One region of the Alteromonas naphthalenivorans genome, then DNA from elsewhere that is predicted to be linked to it. Evidence: predicted binding sites of a transcription regulator. Region 1 holds the regulator's gene; the other holds the start of a gene.
What was found. Region 1 encodes FliA, which starts transcription of late flagellar genes. Its sites were predicted from a motif close to CTAAAGNTNNNNNNNNNNNNGCCGATA; they were not measured.
Positions count from the first base shown of each region.

Region 2: the regulator FliA is predicted to act here: its motif matches at 2,482-2,508, upstream of AMBT_RS15130 (DUF3530 family protein).

Region 1 covers NC_015554.1:2,968,609-2,973,041, reverse strand. The annotation lists gene flhF (flagellar biosynthesis GTPase FlhF) at 1-1,031, shown strand, start outside; gene AMBT_RS13005 (MinD/ParA family protein) at 1,028-1,894, shown strand; gene AMBT_RS13000 (RNA polymerase sigma factor FliA) at 1,891-2,622, shown strand; gene cheY (chemotaxis response regulator CheY) at 2,659-3,042, shown strand; gene AMBT_RS12990 (protein phosphatase CheZ) at 3,077-3,841, shown strand; gene AMBT_RS12985 (chemotaxis protein CheA) at 3,854-4,433, shown strand, end outside.
Region 2 covers NC_015554.1:3,477,011-3,481,443, forward strand. The annotation lists gene rapA (RNA polymerase-associated protein RapA) at 1-1,613, shown strand, start outside; gene AMBT_RS15125 (pseudouridine synthase) at 1,613-2,392, shown strand; gene AMBT_RS15130 (DUF3530 family protein) at 2,540-3,388, shown strand; gene AMBT_RS15135 (hypothetical protein) at 3,525-3,848, shown strand; gene AMBT_RS15140 (AmpG family muropeptide MFS transporter) at 3,967-4,433, shown strand, end outside.

The sequences.
Region 1 (4,433 bases):
AAGCCTTTATCGACGATGTAGAAGCCAGTCAAGTCGCCTCAGAATTCCCAAGCCATCAAGCGTCAAGTCTTAATGAAAGCATTGATAACAGCAGTGCTCCTCAGTCTGACGAATTATCTCAAATTAAAGAAGAGTTGGCGTCACTACGAAATGTGCTTCAATACCAAGTTGCTGATTTGATGGAAGCAAAAAGTCGTCGTCAGCAGCCTGTACATCATTATTTAATTCAGCGTTTAACCGACATGGGGTTAAGCCAATCATTGGCAGAGCAACTGATTAGTTATACGCCGTCGCATTACAACGAGCGTGACGCTTGGGTATATCTTTTAAACCTATTGGCTAATCGCATTAATGTGACAGGTAACGATATACTTACGCAAAAGGGCGCAGTAGCGTTAGTGGGTCCTACCGGAACAGGTAAAACCACTACAGTTGCTAAATTAGCTGCTCGTTACGCACAGAAATACGGCGCCGACTCCGTTGCCATGATTACGATTGATACCTATCGTATTGCAGCGTTTGAGCAATTAGCCACATATGGAAAAATTATTGGCTGCACAGTGCGTAAAGCACAAAGTAGTGAAGAATTATCAGATTTATTGTTTCAATTACGCCATAAGAGACTAGTGTTAATTGATACGGCAGGCTTTAGTCAACGAGATAGTCGATTAATTAAACAGATAAATCAATTTGATAACGGTCAAATGCAGCCAGTGAAAAAATACCTAGTAGCGCAAGCGAATACCCAATATGCTGCATTACAACGTATTATAGATGCGTACGAAGGGGTGGAACTTAGCGGTTGTATCTTTACAAAGCTTGATGAGTGCTACTCTCTAGGCGAAGTGCTTAGCGCAGCGGTGGAGTACCAGTTACCTGTCAGTTATGTAACAGATGGACAGAAAGTTCCTGAAGACATTAAGATTGCAGAAGCAAAATCTTTAGTATCTGCTGCTGCAAAGCTTTATAAAAAGTACGGTTTGAATCATACTACTAGTAACAATGTGGTTAAAACAGCACGAGCAGTATGATTGATGATCAAGCGAGTAGCTTACGAAAAATGAAGCAATCACGATTAATCAAAGTTATCGCCGTCACCGGAGGTAAAGGTGGCGTTGGTAAAACAAATATTACGCTAAACACAGCTATTGCTATGGCAAAGCAGGGAAAGCGGGTAATGGTATTGGATGCAGACTTAGGTCTGGCCAATGTGGATGTAATGCTAGGATTGCGAGTAGAGAAAAACCTCTCCCACGTATTATCTGGTGAGTGTACCTTGGACGATGTTCTCGTTACGGGTCCTCACGGTATAAAAATAGCACCAGCCACATCAGGTTCTCAATCAATGGCAGAGCTATCACCAACGCAGCATGCAGGACTCATAAGAGCATTCAGCGAGTTGCGCACGCCCATTGATGTGCTTATTGTGGATACCGCAGCGGGTATTTCCGATATGGTGCTAAGCTTCTCCAAAGCCTCCCAAGATATTATGGTGGTAGTGTGTGATGAGCCCACTTCACTTACCGATGCCTATGCATTAATTAAAATTCTTAACCGAGAACACGGTGTCTTTCGCTTTAAAGTGGTCGCTAACATGGTCCGCGATGTTAGAGAAGGTCAGGAACTTTTCAGCAAATTATCTAAAGTAACAGGGCGATTCTTAGATGTTGCGCTAGAATTGGTAGCAACAGTTCCTTTTGACGAGAACATACGCCGAGCAGTACGTAAGCAAACGTCAATTGTAGATGCTTATCCAAGTTCTCCGGCAGCAGTGGCGATTAGCCAGCTAGCAGCCAAAGCAGGATCATGGCCTATACCTGCGCAACCGGGTGGCCATTTAGAATTTTTTATTGAGCAACTAATAGCAGATAAAGCAGTAGGAAGTCAGCGTTGAATAGCAAAGCAGCCGCTTATCAACAGCAAACAGACAAGTCACAATTAGTTGAGCGTCACGCTTCGCTAGTGAAGCGGATAGCACACCACTTAATGGCGAGACTACCAGCCAGTGTTCTTGTCGATGATTTAATCCAGTCAGGTATGATTGGACTGCTAGAAGCTGCACGAAACTTTGACGGTTCCAAAGGGGCAAGTTTCGAAACCTTTGCAGGTATTCGTATTCGTGGCGCCATGCTTGATGAAATAAGAAAAGGTGATTGGACTCCTCGTTCCGTTCATAAAAACGGTAGGGCAATCACAGAAGCCATCTCTCAAGTTGAAGGTGAAACAGGCCGAGACGCGCGAGATGTAGATATTGCAGCTAAAATGAATGTTAGCATGCAAGATTATCATCAAATGCTGAACGAAGTGAATGCCGGAAAATTGGTGGGGATTGAAGACCTTGGGGTTTCTGAAGATGTCATTTCTACAGAAAAAAACCGAGGCAGCGACGCACCGTTAGAAGATTTGATGCAAGGGGCTTTCCAAAAAGCGCTAGCACATGCTATTACTACATTACCCGAACGGGAAGCGATTGTACTTTCTTTATACTATGATGAAGAACTGAATCTTAGAGAAATAGGCGAAGTTCTTGATGTTAGTGAATCGCGAGTAAGTCAAATTCATAGTCAGGCCATGTTAAAACTCAAATCACGAATGAAATCGTGGCAAGTTGACGAAGAATAGAAATTAATAACAATTAACCCCTCATTGGAGGCTATTTTGGATAAAAGTATGAAAATTCTCGTGGTTGACGATTTTTCTACCATGAGACGTATCATAAAGAACCTGCTAAAAGATTTGGGTTTTGCCAATATCCAGGAAGCGGACGACGGTAACACCGCGCTGCCTATGCTACAACAAGGTGATTTTGACTTTGTTGTAACAGATTGGAATATGCCAGGTATGCAAGGTATCGACTTATTACGCGCTATACGTGCCGACGATAAGTTGAAACACCTACCGGTTCTTATGGTGACAGCAGAAGCGAAGAAAGAACAAATCGTTGCCGCAGCGCAAGCTGGTGTGAATGGTTATGTTGTTAAACCTTTCACTGCCGCTACGTTGAAAGAAAAATTAGATAAAATCTTCGAACGTTTAGGTTGATCCAGACGCTCACCAGAGAAATGAGGTTTACTGGATGTCGACAAATGAAAGTGTCTCCATAACGCTCGAAGAAGCCAAAAAATTGGTAGCGTATCTTGAAGAGGGCGATAACGCATCAGCGAACGCTGTCTTAGAAGCTGTTTCGATGAAAGAGTCCATTGAGCTCTTTGCTGAAGTGGGTAAATTAACGCGTCAACTTCATGACTCGTTGAATAACTTCCAAATCGATGAACGTATTAAAAATTTAACCGTTGATGACATTCCTGATGCGCAAACGCGACTGATGTACGTTATCGAAGAAACGGAAAAAGCTGCCAATACCACCATGGACGCAGTTGAAGAGAGTATGCCAATTGCTGAAGTGCTCTCTACCCGTATCGAAAAAATTATGCCGGAATGGAAGAAACTGATGAATCGTCAACTTGAGTTGGGCGAATTCAAAGTTTTATGTGCAGATTTAGACGAATTGCTAGAAGACGGATCGAAACAATCAGCTAAGCTTACATCATTGCTTACCGAAGTGTTAATGGCACAAGGTTATCAAGATCTTACCGGTCAAGTTATTCGCAGAGTGATTGAACTCGTAAAAGAAGTGGAAGATAGCTTAGTTAATATGCTGACGATGTTCGGTGAACCCGAACAGGCGGAGCAAGACAAGCCATTGGAAGCGAAAGTCGAAAAAGTTAACAAGATCGATAGTGTCGAAGCCGAAGGTCCAATTATTGATGCAGACCAACGCGATGATGTGGTATCTGGCCAAGATGACGTAGATGATCTTTTGTCTAGCTTAGGTTTTTAGGGGAGCGGGCGCATGGCGTTTGATGTTGACGAGGATATATTACAGGACTTTCTAGTTGAAGCTGGGGAGATCCTTGAACAATTACAAGAACAGCTCGTTGATCTGGAAAATAATCCTGAAGATGCAGATTTACTGAATGCTATCTTCCGTGGTTACCATACCGTAAAAGGTGGCGCCGGCTTTTTGTCGCTTACCGAATTAGTTGAAATTTGCCATGGTGCAGAAAACGTTTTCGATGTAATGCGAAACGGACAACGTACTCTTACGCCTGAATTAATGGATACCATTCTTCAGGCCACCGATGTAGTAGTCGATATGTTTGAGCGTGTTAAAGCGCAAGAACCACTAATTCCTGCAGACGCAAAGTTAGTTGATTTGCTGCATAAGTTAAGCACCCCAGAAACCCCAGACGAAAACATCTTTGGTGACAGTAGTGAAGCGGCTGAAGTCCCCGCTGCCGAAGAAGAATTCGCGTTAGAAGAAGCGCCTGTACCTGAAGCGCCTGCCGCAAGTAGCGATGGCGGCATCGACGAGATTTCTGAAGATGAATTTGAAGCCTTGCTGGATGAACTTCATGGTTCAAATGCCCCAG
Region 2 (4,433 bases), 510 kb from region 1:
ATTGCCACGGTACTGGTAGAATGCTGTTTAGAAACCGCAGAGCCAATATTGAAGGCTTTCCTGACCGCGTATTGCTTGGCTACCAACTTGAACTGCCAGAGGTATATGAAAGTGCGGTAACCGGTGGTGATTTAACCCATGCGTTATACCCTGAACGTATGCCAAGCGTGGTGAATAGCTGGATGGATGAAGATCCTCGGGTAGGCTGGTTACTTGATTTTATGCAATCAGTAAAACCAGAAAAGATATTACTGATTTGTGCCAGTGCGCGCACCGCACAAGAACTTGGTGAAGTCATTCGCACTCAAACCGGTGTACGTCATAGCGTATTCCACGAAGGCATGACCATTGTAGAACGAGACAAAGCCGCCCATTATTTTTCTGATGAAGAAGATGGCGCGCAAATATTGCTGTGTAGCGAAATTGGCAGTGAAGGGCGTAACTTCCAATTTGCTCATCACTTGGTGTTATTCGATTTACCCGTCACTCCCGACTTACTTGAACAACGAATTGGTCGCTTAGATCGTATCGGTCAAACTCAAACCGTTGAAATTCACGTGCCTTATTTGAAAAACACCGCTCAGCATGTGTTGGTGGATTGGTATCATGAAGGGCTTAATGCGTTCGAGAAAACCTGCCCTACCGGCTCAGGTGTGTTTGACGACGTAAAAACCTTGTTGATTGGTGCGTGTTTGCATCCTCACGATCTCCATACTCGTGATGAACTTATCAACTTAAGTACCACGTTAAATAGTCAGTTAGTGGCACAGTTGGAAGCCGGCCGTGACCGTTTATTAGAACTTAATGCCTCTGGTGAAGGCCGCGTTGAACAGTTGCTTGAAGACATCATATTGCTTGATAACTCGCAAGATTTGTCACGTTTTATGGGCCGTTTGTTCGATGCTATTGGGGTTCAACAAGAAGAAAAGGGCAGCGATTGCTTTATTCTAATGCCAACCGAATCTATGGTTAGCCAATTACCGGGGCTTGATCCTGAAGGCATGACGGTAACCTATAAACGCCGCGTTGCTACCACCTTAGAAAATGTGCAATTCTTAAGTTGGGATCACCCTCTTGTACATACCGCTATCGATTTAGTGCTTAGTGATGTGCACGGTAAGAGCAGCATTGGCTTTATCGCCGATCCTGACCTCCCTAAGGGCGCTTACTGGTTAGAGGCCTTGTTCGTGTTAGACGCCAATGCCCCCAAAGCCCTTCAGCTTGGCCGCTTCTTACCTCAAACGCCACTGCGTATTTGTTTAGATGCACAAGGTAACCAAGTAGATTTAACCTTCGAGATAAAGCGTAAAGTAAACCGCAAAATTTCGCATCAGTTAATAAAAGCGCTTCAACAGCCACTTACCTTAGCGATTGAGAGCAGCCGTAAACTGGCGCATCAACAAGCGAATCAAAAGCTACACGATGCACTGCAAGACATGCATAAAACCCTAAACAGTGAAATCCAGCGTTTAGTCGATTTGCAGAAGCGTAACCCGTCAGTACGTGACAGTGAAATTGAGTTTATTGAAAATCAAATGAACGCATTGGACAAAGTAATACAAGGCGCTGATGTGCAATTTGATGCCCTTCGTCTAGTGGTGAATAACCCTTAATGGCTAATCCAGCGTTTGTTTATAACCCGCCCGTACAGCCCTATTTAACCATTCTCTACCAAGATGATGACATCTTGGTAGCGAATAAGCCCAGCGGCCTGTTAAGTGTGCCAGGTAAAGCAGAAGAACATAAAGACTCACTCATTAGCAGAGTTAATACTGTGTTTCCTACGGCGACAGTAGTCCATAGGCTAGATATGGCCACATCGGGCATTATGGTGATGGCCCTTAACAAAGAAAGCCATCGGCATATTTCAAAGCAATTTGAACTACGCAAAACCAAGAAGCGCTATTTCGCTCGTGTTTTTGGCAACGTGAAAAGCAACCAAGGGGAAGTGAACTTACCCCTTATTTGTGATTGGCCTAACCGTCCTAAGCAAATGGTGGATTTTGAGCGAGGCAAAAAAGCCCTTACCCATTATGAAGTAGTAGACGTTATACCAAAAGCATCACCTCAACCCGTTAATTCAGCCGCCAGCGCTAGTTCTTGTGCTAGCCCCAGCACTACGAGTGAGCTAAGCGAAACGTTAGTGGCCTTGTACCCCGTTACTGGGCGCTCCCACCAACTACGTGTGCACATGCTTGAGTTAGGCCATCCTATCTTAGGTGATAGGCTTTATGCTCATGAAGAAGCACTAGGTATGGCTGAACGATTACAGCTACATGCAGAAAGCTTGAGCTTTGCACATCCTGCCTCGGAAGACTGGTTAACCTTTCAAACGCCTATCCCGTTTACTGCTTATGCCCATTACTCCCCCGCCCCACTATCTATAGATTGAGACTTTGGGGCGCTTCTTAGCTACCTGTTTCAGCTTTTATCATTTAAGCGGTTGATTAACCAAGTGCTAAAAAATACTATTGGTTCGAACTGAAGTTTTCACAGGTTTGGCCGATAATATGACTGTTGAATGCTTTATTGGTACGCCATGTTACGTTTATCTCGTTTTCTTGTGCTGGGTTGCAGCTTATTATCTTTTTTGCTGTGTTCTGTGCCTTATGCGCAAGGGCAAAGCTTGTATGAGGATATTACCCACGCTTTTTTACCCGATGACATTACTTATGTAATGGCTGGGGAAATCCGCGTGCCTATTTTTGAGAGCCCATCAGCATTACCCATCTCTCGCGGTGCGGCCATTATATTAGCTGATGCCTCACCCACCGGACTTTCCATTGGGGACGCGCGTCACTTAGCCAGTTTACTGAATGAAAAAGGTTGGCATGCTGTGGTTAGCCCAGTTTCATTCACGCTAGAAGAAGAGCCTGACCTTCCCGTTGATGAAGCCATTCACCCGAAAAGTGACAGTCGACTTCAGCGACAAAGTTACGTATCGTCCAGTCAGCATTTAACCATCTTAATCAATGCGCTTAATACGCACCTTGAAAGTCATCAAGGGTTTAGAATGAACATTGCTTATGGTATGCAGGCTGCACAATTGCTGGATTTAGGTTCTAAAGGCATTATTCCCTCACCAGACACTTTAGTCGCCATCACCCCCTTTTGGCCGAATGCCGACATTAATCGCGGTGTACCTGAATTTATTGCCGGAACAGAATTTCCGGTATTAGATTTATCTATTAACGACACCAATACATGGGCGTCGCAAACAGAAACGAAACGAAAACAACTTGCCATCACCTCCCTCAAACTCCACTACAGACAACAGTCACTCTCAACCCATAATTCAACCTTTGGTCTAATGGACAATGAAAATAGCGCCAAAATTCAGTTGATTGCTGGCAGCGTTCTTGGATGGGCTCAACATTTAGGCTGGTAATTAGAATCTAAACCAACTAGTCTAATTTACAGTCTAAAACAGTAACCTATCTCATTTGCCTTTGGTTTCACAAGGTATCACTGGGTGTTCTGAACTATAATTCATTTTAATCTTTATTAACGGCGGCTGTGTGTCTATGACTGTTCAAACATTCGTAAACAAAAAGGCCAAGCAGCTGTGTTTTTATCTGAGGTCATTTTGGCAAGGAGAGCTTCCGGTCGAGGAAATCGAACTATTCTTTTGGGATAGTATGGAAGAATGGGGCCAGATAGAGTACACATTTACCCAACCTTACACGTATAAGGAAAGGGTATTTTGGCATTTGCTCCATCAAGTCCATTTTTGGCAAGAAGATAAGTTACGTTCAGATAAATATCTCGTCGATGAGTTAATGAACTGTGTATTGTTCTTGGAAGGTAAAGGGCATTGTCCCATCGACTGTGTAGGTATCCGCCCCTAGCGGCTTTCTTTATTCGTTAATTTATCAGTGATTCAACCCTTTATTGCTCGTTTTCATTGAAACTCAAGCGTGATCATGGCTCAATACGAATGGATCACGCTTTGGCCATGGAACGCATTTGTTAGACTCTCTCAAAACTTATCACGACCGTCGTTACCTCAGTATATTTCTATTTGGCATTACCAGTGGTTTTCCATGGATTATGATTAGCTCAGTGCTATCGGCCTGGCTGAAAGATGAAGGCTTATCTCGGTCAGCTATTGGCTTGTTTGGTGCTATCTTTGCGGTCTATTCATTCAATTTTCTTTGGTCTCCTTTAATTGACCGCGTAAAACCTCGCTTTCTTGGCCAGCGTCGAGGCTGGATTTTCATCATGCAAGGCGGCATAGCCCTGTGTTGTGCGTTAATGACACAATTATCAGCCAATAGTCACTTATTTTATTTGGCATTGGTGGGTTTGCTCATCGCCATTTTTTCTTCTACTCAAGACATTGCGATAGATGGTTATCGAATTGATGTTATTGAAGAAAATGACAATGACGGTTTATCTGCTGCCTCTTCCGTTGCCACCGCAGGATGGTGGAC